Regions from separate parts of the Allobosea sp. R86505 genome, predicted to be linked through region 1. Evidence: predicted binding sites of a transcription regulator. Region 1 holds the regulator's gene; the other holds the start of a gene.
The links. The regulator PhoB, encoded in region 1, activates phosphate uptake and scavenging genes when phosphate is short. The targets are predictions, from matches to a motif close to TGTCATNNANCTGTCAT.

Region 1 (7,317 bases):
ACATGTTCGCCTCGGCGCCGTATGAGAACTGGCAGCAGCTCGCCTGGGCCGGCTCGCTGATCATCACCATGTCCATCCTGCTGCTTTCGATCATCGCCCGCCGCATCGTCCGCGGTAGCAAGTAAGACCAGCGCCTTCCCACCGTCGCGTCCGATCCGAAGGAACCCTTCGATGCTGTCCACCCTCGAACTCAGCCCGCAGACGCTCGATGCCGATGCGCCCGTCCGGATCGCGGTGAAGAACCTCGATTTCTACTATGGCGAGCACAAGGCGCTGAAGAACATCAATCTCGACTTCCGCGACCGGCACGTCACCGCGCTGATCGGCCCCTCGGGCTGCGGCAAGTCGACCCTGCTGCGAATCTTCAACCGGATCTACTCGCTCTACCCCGAGCAGAAGGCGACCGGCGAGGTGATGCTGGACGGGCGCAACGTCATCTCCAACGACGTCGACGTCAACGAGCTGCGCTCGCGCATCGGCATGGTCTTCCAGAAGCCGACGCCCTTCCCGATGTCGATCTACGACAACGTCGCCTTCGGCATCCGCCTCTACGAGAAGCCGCCGAAGTCCGAGCTCGACGACCGCGTCGAGGGCGCGCTGCGCCGTGCCGCGCTGTGGGACGAGGTCAAGGACAAACTCAAGACCTCCGGCATGGGTCTCTCCGGCGGCCAGCAGCAGCGCCTGTGCATCGCGCGCACCATCGCCCAGAAGCCCGAGGTCATCCTGTTCGACGAGCCGACCTCGGCGCTCGACCCGATCTCGACCGGCAAGATCGAGGACCTGCTCGAGCAGCTGAAGACCGACTTCACCATCGTCATCGTCACCCACAACATGCAGCAGGCGGCGCGCATCTCGCAGTACACCGCCTTCATGTATCTCGGCGAGGTGATCGAGTTCGACGCGACCAACACGATCTTCATGAACCCAGGCAAGAAGCAGACGCAGGATTACGTCACCGGCCGATTCGGCTGACTGCCCTCCGCTTCAGCCCCGCATTCGAAGGACCTAGCCGCGATGACCGACCATATCGTTCGCTCCTACGACGCCGATCTCGAGTCGCTGCGCCGCAGCCTCGCCGAGATGGGCGGGATGTCCGAGCGCATGCTCGGCGACTCCACCGTTGCGCTGGTGCGCCGCGACACGACGCTGGCCCAGAAGGTGATCTCGGCCGACCAGCGCCTCGACAACCTGCAGCGCGACGTCGAGGAGCGCGCCGTGCTGACGATCGCCCGGCGCCAGCCTCTCGCCCAGGACCTGCGCGAGCTGATCTCGGCGATCCGCATCGCGTCGGACATCGAGCGCGTCGGCGACCTCGCCAAGAACATCGCCAAGCGCGCCGTGGCGATCTCCGGCCAGTTCTCGCCGCCGCACCGGGCCGTGGTCGGGCTCGAGCATATGAGCCGGCTTGTCCAGGCGCAGCTCAAGGACGTGCTCGACGCCTACGCCACCAGCAATGAGCAGAAGGCCCTCGATGTCTGGCACCGCGACGGCGAGATCGACGCGCTCTACACCTCGCTCTTCCGCGAGCTTCTGACCTACATGATGGAAGATCCGCGCAACATCACCTTCTGCACGCATCTCCTGTTCTGCGCCAAGAACGTCGAGCGCATCGGCGACCACACCACCAACATCGCCGAGACGATCCACTATCTCGTCACCGGCGAGTCGCTCGACATCAACCGTCCCAAGCTCGAGACCACCGACATCACGGTTGAGGCCGTGACGGGGAGCTGACATTGCAGCACGTCATGGTCGGGCTTGACCCGACCATCTCCGAAACCGGGACCCTCCGGTCGCCGAGATTCTCGGGTCAAGCCCGAGAATGACGCCTGCACCACCCATTATCTGGAACCGTGCCATGGCCGCCCGCATCCTGATCGTCGAGGACGAGGAACCCCTCACCCTGCTGCTGCGCTACAATCTCGAGGCCGAGGGCTTCGTGGTTGACAGCGTGGCGCGCGGCGACGACGCCGAGCTGCACCTGCGCGACAACACGCCCGATCTCGTGCTGCTGGACTGGATGCTGCCGGGGCTGTCGGGCATCGAACTCTGCCGCCGGCTGCGGGCGCGCCGCGACACCGAGCGGGTGCCGATCATCATGCTCACCGCGCGTGGCGAGGAGACCGAGCGGGTGCGCGGGCTCGCCACCGGCGCAGACGACTATGTCGTCAAGCCGTTCTCCCTGCCGGAGCTGATCGCGCGCATCCAGGCGCTGCTGCGCCGGGCGAAGCCCGGCCATGTCGCCGGTCTGCTGACGGCCGGTGATCTCGAACTCGACCGCACAACGCGGCGCGTGCGCCGCTCCGGCGAGGAGCTGCATCTGGGCCCGACCGAGTTCCGCCTGCTCGAATTCCTGATGCAGGCGCCGGGCCGGGTCTATTCGCGCGCGCAACTGCTCGACGCCGTCTGGGGCCGCGACGTCTATATCGACGAGCGCACCGTCGACGTGCATGTCGGGCGCCTGCGCAAGGCGATCACGCCGGGCGACGCCAAGGACCCGCTGCGCACGGTCCGCGGCGCGGGCTACGCCTTCGACGAGACCTTTGCGCGGGCGTGAGGCGAACCGTCATGCTCGGGCGCAGACCCGAGCATCTCGTGACGATGAGGCTCCGCTGCCGTGCCGGCCAGAGATTCTCGGGTCAAGCCCGAGAATGACGAGCGTGCGTCCGCCGACGCCTGATCGCTTGACCCGCGACGCCCGACGGCGCAAGCCGACCCGATGCACAGCAAAGACATCGCCATCATCGGCGCCGGCCCCGCCGGGCTGATCGCCGCCGAGCGGCTGGCGCAGGCCGGCCACCGCGTCACGATCCATGAGCGGATGCCGTCGCCGGCGCGGAAATTCCTGCTCGCCGGGCGCGGCGGGCTGAACCTGACCCATTCCGAGCCGCTGGAGACCTTCCTGCCGCATTACGGCGCGGCGCGGGACTGGCTCGAACCGGCCGTCGCGGCCTTCCCGCCGCAGGCACTGCGCGACTGGGCCGATGGCCTCGGCGCGGAGAGCTTCATTGGCACCAGCGGTCGCGTTTTCCCGAAGGCGATGAAGGCCTCGCCGCTGCTGCGCGCCTGGCTGCGCCGGCTCGACGGTCTCGGCGTGCGGCTCGAAGCCGGCCGGCGCTGGACCGGCTGGAACGACGAGGGCGAACTGACCTTCGCTACGGCGGCCGGCGAGGTAACGCTCACGCCGGATGCGACGCTGCTGGCGCTGGGCGGGGCGAGCTGGCCGCGGCTGGGCTCCGATGGCGGCTGGGTTCCGCTGCTGGCGGGGAGGGGCGTCGCGGTGGCGCCGCTGCGGCCGGCCAATGGCGGCTTCGCGGTAGCTTGGTCGCAGACGCTGCGCGAGCGTTTCGCCGGCGCGCCGCTGAAGCGGATTACGTTGTGCTTTGCCGGCAAAAAGATTGCGGGCGAGGCGATGATCGACGCCCATGGGCTGGAGGGCGGCGCGATCTATGCGCTGTCGGGGCCGCTGCGCGAGGCGATCGCGCGGGACGGTTCGGCGGTGCTGGAGATCGACCTGCGTCCGGATCTCGACCTCGCCCGGCTGACCGAGAAGCTCGGCAAGCGCCGGCCGGGCGAGACGCTCAGCAACCATCTGCGCAAGGCGGCAGGGCTCTCGCCGGCGGCGGTCGCCGTGCTGCGCGACAGCGTCGCGGGAAAGCTCGACGAAAACCCCGCGGCGCTCGCGGCGGCGATCAAGAGTGCGCCGTTGCGCCTGACCGGGACGATGCCGATCGACCGGGCGATCTCCAGCGCCGGCGGCATCGCGGCCTCCGAGATCGACGCAGGCTTCATGCTGCGGCGCCTGCCAGGCGTTTTCGTCGCCGGCGAGATGCTGGACTGGGAAGCGCCGACCGGCGGCTATCTGCTGCAGGGCTGCTTCGCCACCGGCGTCGCTGCGGCGGCGGGGATAGTGGGTTGGCTGGGGCGGGGAAACCTCGACGGAGAACCCTCTCCCGTAGGGAGAGGGCAGGGTGAGGGGTAGGCCGCTTGACGGTGGCGTGAGACCTCACCGGCGCAGCGATTGGGTTGGCGCTTTGCTGGTTGAGGGGCCGACACCTCTCCCCTGCCCCTCTCCTTACAGGAGAGGGGTTCCCCGCGATTCCGGGTCGCGGTCGAGCCCGAGAATGACGCGCCTACCGCCCCTCCGCCTTCGCGATGGCCTCGTCGAGGTCCTGCCATTCGTGGCAGCGGCCGCAGAGGCTGGCGAGCTTGGCGAGGTTGGCCTTGGCCGAGGCCATGTCGCCGGTCTCGATGAACCATTCGCCCTGATATTCGAGCGCGGGCAGGAAGGTCGGGTCGCGCATCAGCGCGGCGTCGTAATACTGCTTCGAGAGCGGGTAGTTCTTCAGCTTGCGGTGCGAGAAGGCGAGCCAGTTCAGCAGCACGGGCGAGTGCGGCGAGCGCTTCAGCAGCACCTCCAGCTTCTCGATGGCGGGCGGGAAGTTCTTCTCCTCGATCCAGCGGCGCGCCTGGCGGTATTCCGGGTCCTCGTCCAGCCAGGTCCAGTCCGGCCCGACCGCCTGCGCCCCCGCCGCGGCGAGCAGGGCGGCGGCTCCCGCCATGATCGCAATGACGCGTCGGCGCATGGCGTGTCCTCATGAGGTGAAGGCGATAGGGTGCGCGCGCGTTGCCGCTCGCAGTGGTCCGCGATCATGGCGACATCGCATGACAAGTCCATTGCGAAAGGGCGTCCGCCACCCCTCCGAAACGGCGCCACTCCTGCCAGCTCCTGTCACCAGTGCGCTCCCCCATGCGCCGCACCCTCTCGCGCGCGGCGGGGATGCACCCCATATTGCCGGGATGTCCGACACACCCGCCAAAGACTCGCCCGCCAAACCCAAGCCCGCCAAGAAGCCGTCCTCGGCGCGCACGCCCAATTCCAAGGCGTCTCGGCAGGAGCTGAAGCCGCTGGAGGGCTATCTCGCCGATCTGCTCAACCCGGCGATCAACCGCGGCAAGGCCGTGCCCGGCGGCGCGGCCGGGTTCTCCGACAAGCCGCAGGCCGGCTATGAGGCGAAGCCGAGCTACGCAACGGAACGGCCCGGCGGCGAGGAGAGGCCCAGGCGCAAGCTCTCGAAAAAGGCCGATGCCGCCTTCATCGGGGCGGAGGGCGCTGCTGCCGCGACCGCGACCTCGCTGCAGACGCTGCTGGAGAGCGGCAACCCCTTCATCGAGCCGGGCAAGGCCTGGGTGCCGCACCGCCCGCCGCGGCCGGACAAGTCCGAGGGCGGCATCCGCTTCCGGATGAATTCGGAATACGAGCCCGCCGGCGACCAACCGGCCGCGATCGCCGAGCTGGTCGAGGGCATTGCCCGGCAGGAGCGCGACCAGGTGCTGCTCGGCGTCACCGGCTCGGGCAAGACCTTCACCATGGCGCAGGTGATCGAGAAGACGCAGCGCCCGGCGCTGATCCTGGCGCCGAACAAGACGCTGGCGGCGCAGCTCTATGGCGAGTTCAAGAGCTTCTTCCCCGACAACGCGGTCGAGTATTTCGTCTCCTATTACGACTACTACCAGCCCGAGGCCTATGTGCCGCGCTCGGACACCTTCATCGAGAAGGAGTCGTCCATCAACGAGCAGATCGACCGGATGCGCCATTCGGCGACGCGTTCGCTGATCGAGCGCGACGACGTCATCATCGTCGCCTCGGTGTCCTGCATCTACGGTATCGGCTCGGTCGAGACCTATACGGCGATGACCTTCGGCATCAAGCTGGGTGAGCGTGTCGAGCAGCGCCAGCTCATCGCCGATCTGGTGGCGCTGCAATACAAGCGCACCCAGCACGACTTCACCCGCGGCAGCTTCCGCGTGCGCGGCGACGTGATCGAGCTGTTCCCGGCGCACTATGAGGACCGCGCCTGGCGCATCGGCCTGTTCGGCGACGAGGTCGAGAGCATCGCCGAGTTCGACCCGCTGACGGGGCAGAAGACCGCCGACCTCGAATTCGTCAAGGTCTACGGCAATTCGCACTACACCACGCCGCGGCCGACGCTGACCCAGGCCGTGAAGAGCATCAAGGAGGAGCTGAAGGCGCGCCTCGACGAGCTCAATTCGATGGGCCGCTTCCTCGAGGCGCAGCGGCTCGACCAGCGCTGCACCTTCGACATCGAGATGATCGAGGCCACCGGCTCCTGCAACGGCATCGAGAACTATTCGCGCTATCTCACCGGCCGCAAGCCGGGCGAGCCGCCGCCGACGCTGTTCGAATACCTGCCCGACAATGCGCTGGTCTTCACCGATGAGAGCCATGTCACCGTGCCGCAGATCGGCGGCATGTATCGCGGCGACTTTCGGCGCAAGGCGACGCTGGCGGAATACGGCTTCCGCCTGCCCTCCTGCATGGACAACCGGCCGCTGCGCTTCGAGGAATGGGACGCGATGCGCCCGCAATCGGTGCATGTCTCGGCGACGCCGGGCTCCTGGGAGATGGAGCAGACCGGCGGCGTCTTCACCGAGCAGGTCATCCGCCCGACCGGGCTGATCGACCCGCCGGTCGAGATCCGCCCCGCCAAGCACCAGGTCGCCGACCTCCTCGACGAGATCAAGGAGGTCACGGCGCAGGGCTACCGCACGCTCGTCACCGTGCTGACCAAGCGCATGGCCGAGGACCTGACCGAGTATCTGCACGAGAACGGCGTCCGTGTCAGATACATGCATTCCGACATCGACACGATCGAGCGCATCGAGATCCTGCGCGATCTGCGGCTGGGCGCCTTCGACGTCCTCGTCGGCATCAACCTGCTGCGCGAGGGGCTCGACATTCCCGAATGCGGGTTCGTCGCCATTCTCGACGCCGACAAGGAGGGCTTCCTCCGCTCCGAGACCTCGCTGATCCAGACGATCGGCCGCGCCGCCCGCAATGTCGACGGCAAGGTCATCCTCTATGCCGACCACATCACCGGCTCGATGGAGCGGGCGCTGGCCGAGACCAGCCGCCGCCGCGAGAAGCAGCTCGCCTATAATGCCGAGCACGGCATCACGCCGCAGACGATCAAGCGCGCCATCGGCGACATTCTCGGCAGCGTCTATGAGCGCGACCATGTCACCGTCGATGCCGGGCTCGGCACGCCGGCAGCCGGGCACAATTTCAAGGCGGCGCTGGCCGATCTCGAAAAGCGCATGCGCGAGGCCGCGGCCGATCTCGAATTCGAGACCGCCGCCCGGCTGCGCGACGAGATCAAGCGCCTGCAGGCGACCGAACTCGCCATCTCCGACGATCCGCTCGCCCGCCAGGGCGATGTCGAGGCCTCGGCCGGCAAGTACAAGGGCGAGCGCAGCTATGGCGACAGCGCCAACCTGCCGCCGACCCGCGCCCGC
Region 2 (7,317 bases), 1.2 Mb from region 1:
CCTTCAAGACCGGCAACACCGCCTTCCGGCTCGCGCTCGGCAAGGTGCTCGTACCCTTCGTCTTCGTGTTCTCACCCTCGATGCTGATCATGGCGCCGGGCTTCACCTGGACCGAGCTCGTCGGCTCGACCGCCTCCTGCATCGCCAGCATCACCCTGCTCTCGGCCGCTTTCGCCGGCTGGTTCCTGGCTCCGTTGGCGCAATGGGAGCGCTGGCTGATCGCGCTCGCCGCCCTGCCGATGATCCTGGCGACGCCGACGAGCGTGCTGATCGGGCTTGTCATCGCCGCGCCCGTGCTGCTGCGGCAGGTCGTGGCGCGGAAGGCTGCGATCGTGGCGTAAGTTCCCGATCTGTTCTTGCGTGGGGCGAGAAGCTCCGCTAGCCTCCTCGCGGGTCATGGGGTGGCGCTGATGGTGACGCGGGTCGCGACGGTGGCGTTCGAGGGCATCGAGGCGCGCGCCGTCGATGTCCAGGTTCAGGTCACGCCCGGCGGCGTCAATTTCATTCTCGTCGGCTTGCCCGACAAGGCGGTCGGCGAGAGCAAGGAGCGGGTGCGCTCCGCGCTGATCGCTTCGGGCCTGGCGCTGCCGGCCAAGCGCATCACGGTCAATCTCGCCCCAGCCGACCTCCCCAAGGAGGGCAGCCATTACGATCTCCCGATCGCGCTCGCCGTGATGGCGGCGATCGGCGCGATTCCTGCGGACGCGCTGGCGGGCTACACCGTGCTCGGCGAACTCGCGCTCGATGGCTCGATCACCGCGGTCGCCGGCGTCCTGCCCGCCGCGATCGCCGCCTATGGCCGCGGTCAGGGGCTGATCTGCCCGCATGCCTGCGGGCCCGAGGCCGCCTGGGCGGCCGCCGACATCGACATCCTTGCGCCGCGCTCGCTGATCCAGCTCGCCAACCATTTCAAGGGCACGCAGGTGATGGCGCGGCCGGAGCCGGCGGTGGCGCGCCCATCCGGCCCGCTGCCCGATCTCGCCGACATCAAGGGCCAGGAAAGCGCCAAGCGCGTGCTCGAGATCGCTGCCGCCGGCGGGCACAATCTCCTGATGAATGGGCCGCCGGGTGCCGGCAAGTCGATGCTGGCGAGCCGGCTGCCCTCGATCCTGCCGCCGCTGAGCCCGCGCGAACTGCTGGAGGTCTCGATGATCCTCTCCGTCGCGGGACACCTCGCCGACGGCGCGCTGACCGACCGTCGGCCCTTCCGCGCTCCCCACCATTCGGCCTCGATGGCCGCGCTGGTCGGCGGCGGCCTGCAGGCCAGGCCGGGCGAGATCTCGCTCGCCCATCACGGCGTTCTCTTCCTCGACGAACTGCCGGAGTTCCAGGCCCAGGCGCTCGACGCGCTGCGCCAGCCCATGGAAACCGGCGAGGTTCTGATCTCGCGCGCCAATCACCGCGCCGTCTACCCCGCGCGGTTCCAGCTCGTCGCGGCGATGAACCCGTGCCGATGCGGCAGGGCGACCGAGCCCGGCTTCGCCTGCCGGCGTCAGCAGAACGAGCGCTGCATGGCGCAGTATCAGGGGCGAATCTCCGGCCCGATGCTGGATCGCATCGACATCGCCATCGACGTGCCGGCCGTGACCGCTGCCGACCTCATTCTGCCGGCGGCGAGCGAGGGCTCCTCGGAGGTCGCGGCTCGCGTCGCCGCGGCGCGGCGCCTCCAGACGGCGCGCTTCGAGGCGCTCGGGCTGAGCGGGATCAGCACGAATGCGGGCTGTCCGGTGCCGGTACTCGACGAGATCGCCCGGCCCGACAATGCGGGGCTGGCCCTGCTGCGCGAGGCGGCTGAGGCCATGCGCCTGACCGCACGGGCTTATCATCGCGTCCTCAAGGTTGCGCGCACATTGGCGGACCTCGACGGGGAGGCGAAGGTCGGCCGGATCCACCTCGCCGAAGCCCTGTCCTATCGGGCGCGGGGCGACCAGGTCGCGCAGGCGGCCTGAAGCAGCGCGGGACCGCGCAGGCTCCTGCGAAGGTTAACGAATTCCCTGCCGCGATCCCTCTGATTTGTCGTTGTTCCCAACGGTTCCTCAACGCGCCTTCGCTAGGGTCGGCGCCATGGGATCTCTCGCCACGACCTGGGCTGCTCTCTCAGTGATCGCGCTCGCGCTGTTTGCGGGTGGCGCCACGCTGATGCTGCTGCGTCAGCGCGACCGGATCGTCCGTCAGGCGGCCGAACTGGCGGGAGACGTCGAGGCGCTGAACGACCGGCTCTGGGTGCTCGCCGACAGCGAGGAGCATTACCGCAGCCTGATCGAGGCGCAGGGCGACCTGATCGTGCGGCGCGACGGCGCGCGCATCGTCTATGCCAATGCGGCCTTTGCCGCCTTGCTCGGGCTCGACGAGACGCAAATCGTCGGCTCGGTCGCGCAGCCTCGATGCATCGCCAGCCGGCCGGCCCTGGCGCTGGAGGGCGGGGCGCGCGTCTTCGACGAATGTGTGGCGACGCCGGAGGGCGAACGCTGGATCTCCTGGGTCGAGACGGTCGTCCCCGTGGCGCTGGGTCAGAGCGTGCTGCAGAGGGTTGGGCGCGACATCACCGCCCGCATCGCCGCCGAACAGGAACTGGTCGAGGCCCGCGCCCGCGCCGAGAGCGCCAACGAGGCCAAGTCCCGTTTCCTCGCGACCGTCAGCCACGAGTTCCGGACACCGCTCAACGGCATCCTCGGCATGGCCGATCTGCTCGGCGACACCGGGCTCGAACCCGAGCAGGCGACCTATGTCCGCGCGCTGCGGACATCGGGTGAGGCGCTGCTCGGCCTCGTCGATGATATTCTCGACTTCGCCAAGGTCGAGGCCGGGAAGCTCGAACTCGCGCAGGAGCGGTTCGACGTAGGCCTGTTGCTGGAGACCGTCTCGGAACTGATGGCGCCGCGCGCCCAGGCCAAGGGCATCGAGCTCGCGGCGCATCTGTCTCCGGACATGCCGACCCATTTCGTCGGCGACCGCGATCGCCTGCGCCAGATTCTGCTCAATCTCGTCGGCAACGCCATCAAGTTCACCGATCGCGGCGGCGTCGGCATCCGGATCGGTCGCGAGGGAGATCTCGTCGACATCGAGGTCGCCGATACAGGTCCGGGCGTTCCCGAGGACCGCCGCCTGGCGATCTTCGAGGAGTTCGAGCAGGCGGACAATTCCTCGGCCCGGAGCCATGAGGGCACCGGTCTGGGCCTCGCCATCGTGCGTCGCCTCGTCGGGCTGATGGGCGGCTCGGTCTGGGTCGAGGCCCGGATGGGCGGCGGCTCGGTCTTCCGCGTGCGGCTGCCCTTGATGGTGGCCGCGGACGCGGCACCGCCCGCCCTGCCGGAATGGCACGGGAAACACGTCCTCATCGTCTCGGCCGCTCCCTTCGGCGCAGCCTTCCTGCGGGAATCGATCGCGGCGGCCGGTGGCAGCGCCACCCAGTCCGTCGATGCGGCGCAGGCGCAGGCGTTGCTCCGCTCCGATGCCGGTTATGGCGCCGTCCTGATCGACCAGGACATCGGCCGGGACGGAGCCGTCGCTCTCGCTCAAGCCGCGCGTCTGGCCGGCGTGCGGGAAAGCCTGATCATGCTCTCGCCGCTGGAGCGGCGTCAGTTCGGGTCTCCGCGCGAAGCCGGCTTCACCGGCTTCCTGGTCAAGCCCGTCCGGGCCCGCTCGCTCTATCAGCGCCTGTCGCCGCGTCCGACGAGTGCCGCACCCGTCGATATGCAGGGGAGCGGGCCTTCCTCGATCCTGCGCCCGCGCCTGACCGTGCTGGTCGCGGAGGACAACGAGATCAACGCCCTGCTGGCGACCCGCACGCTGGAGCGTTTCGGCTGTGCGGCGATCTGGGCCCGTGACGGGCGCCGTGCCCTGGCCGCGGTCGCGGAGGGCTTCGCCGGGACGGGCCCGTCCTTCGATCTCGTCCTCCTCGATATCCGCATGCCGGAACTCGACGGGCTCGCCGTGGCCCGCGCCGTCCGCGAGCTCGAACAGGCGCGTCCGCATCTGCCGCCCCTGCCCATGATCGCCGTCAGCGCCAATGTCGCGGAGGGGGACAGGGCGGCCGCGCTGGCTGCCGGCATGGATGATTGCCTGGCTAAGCCCCTCGATCGTGCCGCCCTGCAACGTTGGCTCGATCGCGTTGCCGCGCCGCAGCCGATCGATCGCTCGGCCTGACCGTTCGTCATCGGCGTGCCGCAGTTCTGTCGCGAGATTGTCAGAACCATGGTGCATTTCTGCAATGTTGCGGAAAACTGCGACCTGGCAGACAAGGCGAGCGATGGCACCCGAGCTCCACGCACATCAGGCTGAGCCGGCTCGTCATGGGCCTGTTGGAGGCCTGCTGTTCTCTCGCCTGTCTCCGCTTCGACTGATCGGCAGCGAGACAATCCTTCGCTTCGGGCGCCAGACTGCAGAGCCAGCTCCGCTCTCGGGGAGCCTCGGCCGCAGCGGCACCCTCGAGGTCAGGCTGGCCCGGGGGCCGGCCGAGATCTGGCGGGCCCAGCGCCTGCGCTACCGAGTATTCTACCAGGAAATGTCGGCGCGGCCCGATGCCGTGTCGCGCATGTTCCGTCGCGACGCCGACCGTTTCGACGCGGCTTGCGACCATCTGCTGGTCATCGATCACGCCGCGCGCGGCCGCTTCGGCGGCGTGAAGCCGAAGATCGTCGGCACCTACCGGCTGATGCGGCAGGGCGCGGCCGAGCGGCTGGGCGGCTTCTACACCCAGGGCGAGTTCGATCTCGCCCCGCTGCTCGCGCGTCATCCGGGCAAACGTTTCCTCGAACTCGGCCGTTCCTGCGTGCTCGAGCCCTATCGCAGCAAGAAGACGGTTGAGCTGCTCTGGCACGGCATCTGGGCCTATATCCGCCATCACCGGATCGACGCGATGTTCGGCTGCGCCAGCTTCGACGGCACGGATCCGCAGACCCTGGCCCTGCCCTTGAGCTTCCTGCACCACCATGCCCGCTCCGCCGGCGAGTGGAGCGCGACGGCCCATGGCAACCAGCGGGTCGATATGGGTCTTTTGCCGGCGTCGATGGTCGATGCCAAGCTCGCCCTGAAGCAGATGCCACCGCTGATCAAGGGTTATCTGCGGCTCGGCGCCCGCTTCGGCACCGGCGCCGTGATCGACCGCCAGTTCGGGACCACCGACGTCCTGGTCATCCTCCCCGTGGAGGCGATCGACCAGCGTTACGTCGCCTATTACGGCGATGAAGGGCAGCGCTACGCCGCGTGAGCGCGCGGGCGGGGCTCAGTCCCCACCGGCCAGCAGAACCGGCAGCGCCTCGCGATAGGTCGGGTAGCGGAAGGCGTAGCCGAATTCGCGTTTCACCAGCGCGTTCGAGACGCGCTTGTTTTCACCATAGAAGCTCGCCGCCATGGGAGAGAGCTTCGCCGGGTCGAACGGCGTCTCCGGTGGCGGTGTCAGCCCCGCCAGCGCCGCAGCATGGACCACGACATCCTGCGGCGGCGCGGGCTCGTCATCTGTGACGTTGTAGATCGCACCGGGACGTGGCGCGGCGATCGAGGCCATCAGGATGCCCGCGATATCGTCGACATGGATGCGGTTGAACACTTGTCCCGGCTTGACCAGCCGCGTCGCGGTTCCCGTCCGCAGCTTCACGATCGGATTGCGGCCGGGCCCGTAGATGCCCGAGAGCCGGAAGATCTGCACGGCCTTGCCGCTCCGCTCGCCCAGCGCCAGCCAGTCGCGCTCGATCTGCAGGCGCAGCCGCGAACGGAAGCTCGGCCGCGGCGCGGTCGCCTCGTCGATCCAGGCGCCGTCATGGTCGCCATAGACGCCAATGGTTGAGAGATAGCCGATCCAGCGCAAGGCGGGCGCCGCTTCCAGCGCCGGGCCGAGCGTGTGGAACGCCGGATCACCGGCCTCGCCCGGCTGCACCGAGACCAGCACGGCTTCCGCCTCGGCGACCGCCGCCGCCAGTGGCGTGGAGACCTCCGAGCCGTCGAAGACGAGCATGCGCAGGCCCTCGCGGCTCAGCCGCTCCGCCTTTTCCGCCGTGCGCACCGTGCCGGTCACCTCCCAGCCGCGGGCCAGCGCCTCGCGAGCGTAGAAGCCGGCGGAATAGCCGACGCCGAGAATCAGGAGCTTCATGAGGCGGCATCCATGGCAGGCGGGAGCGCCAACCATTCGCGGCGCACCTCTTCATCCTTTTCCATGGCGAGCGCCCGGCCGGCAAGGCCGCGGGCCTGCGGCGGATCGAGCCGGATCAGCGCCCAGACCGCCATCGCCCGCACCAGCGGCGAGGGGTCGGCCAGCACCGCCACGGCGCTCGCAGCGAGGTCCGGTCGGCCGCTGTTGCCGATCGCGATCAGCACATTGCGGGTGAAGCGGTCGCGCCCCGTGCGCTTGACCGGAGTGCCGGCGAAGAGCGCCCGAAACGCCGCGTCGTCGAGGCCGGCGAGGTCGGCCAGCGGCAGCGCATCTAGCTCGTCGCGCAGCGACAGGCGTGTTTCGCGGGCCGCCTGCGCGAACTTGTTCCAGGGGCAGACGGCGAGGCAGTCGTCACAGCCGAAGACGCGGTTGCCGATCCCTGGCCTTAAGGCGGGGTCGATATGGCCGGGATGCTCGATCGTCAGATAGGCGATGCAGCGGCGCGAATCGAGCTGGTAGGGCGCCGGAAAGGCGTCAGTGGGGCAGATGTCGAGACAGCGCCGGCAGGACCCGCAATGGTCTGTTTCCGGCTCGTCCACGGGCAGATCGGCTGTGGTGTAGATCGCGCCGAGAAACAGCCAGGAACCGTGCTCGCGCGAGACCAGAACGGTGTGCTTGCCCTGCCAGCCGAGCCCGGCCGCCTGCGCCAGCGGCTTTTCCATCACCGGCGCGGTGTCGACGAAGACCTTGACGTCGGCCCCGCCCTGCGCCGCGAGCAGCCCGGCGACGCTCTTGAGCTTGCCCTTGATCACCTCGTGATAGTCGCGCCGGCGCGCATAGAGCGAGATCGCGGCCCTATCGGGATGGCCGAGCACCGCCAGCGGATCGCTCTCGGGCGCATAGCTCATGCCGAGCATCACCACCGAGCGAGCCTCGCTCCAGAGTCGGCGCGGTGCGGCGCGCTGATCCGTGCGCTCCTCCATCCAGGCCATCTCGCCCTGGTGGCCCTGCTCCAGCCAGGCCGCGAGCCGGCCGGGTGCCTCCGGGATCGAGTCGGCCGAGGCCACCCGCGCCACGGAGAAGCCCTCAGCGAGAGCGCGGGCGACGACCGCCTGCTTGAGGCGCTCGGGCTTCAGAAGTCGAGGTTGTCGTAATGGGCGCTCGGCGCCATGCCCGGCACCCGGTCGCTCAGCAGCGGCCGGAAGCTCGGCCTCGACTTGATCCTCGCA

Region 2: a site for PhoB is predicted at 4,174-4,190, ahead of olsB (l-ornithine N(alpha)-acyltransferase). Genes of this name have one in related genera too.

Annotation. Positions count from the first base shown of each region.
Region 1 covers NZ_JAXHPY010000001.1:1,496,101-1,503,417, forward strand. The annotation lists gene pstA (phosphate ABC transporter permease PstA) at 1-125, shown strand, start outside; gene pstB (phosphate ABC transporter ATP-binding protein PstB) at 172-972, shown strand; gene phoU (phosphate signaling complex protein PhoU) at 1,015-1,734, shown strand; gene phoB (phosphate regulon transcriptional regulator PhoB) at 1,859-2,557, shown strand; gene SJY11_RS07170 (TIGR03862 family flavoprotein) at 2,720-3,982, shown strand; gene SJY11_RS07175 (tetratricopeptide repeat protein) at 4,134-4,586, opposite strand; gene uvrB (excinuclease ABC subunit UvrB) at 4,801-7,317, shown strand, end outside.
Region 2 covers NZ_JAXHPY010000001.1:288,795-296,111, reverse strand. The annotation lists gene SJY11_RS01395 (TRAP transporter permease) at 1-341, shown strand, start outside; gene SJY11_RS01390 (YifB family Mg chelatase-like AAA ATPase) at 411-1,949, shown strand; gene SJY11_RS01385 (ATP-binding protein) at 2,065-4,146, shown strand; gene olsB (l-ornithine N(alpha)-acyltransferase) at 4,250-5,209, shown strand; gene SJY11_RS01375 (SDR family oxidoreductase) at 5,225-6,088, opposite strand; gene queG (tRNA epoxyqueuosine(34) reductase QueG) at 6,085-7,317, opposite strand, start outside; gene SJY11_RS01365 (glutathione S-transferase family protein) at 7,221-7,317, opposite strand, start outside.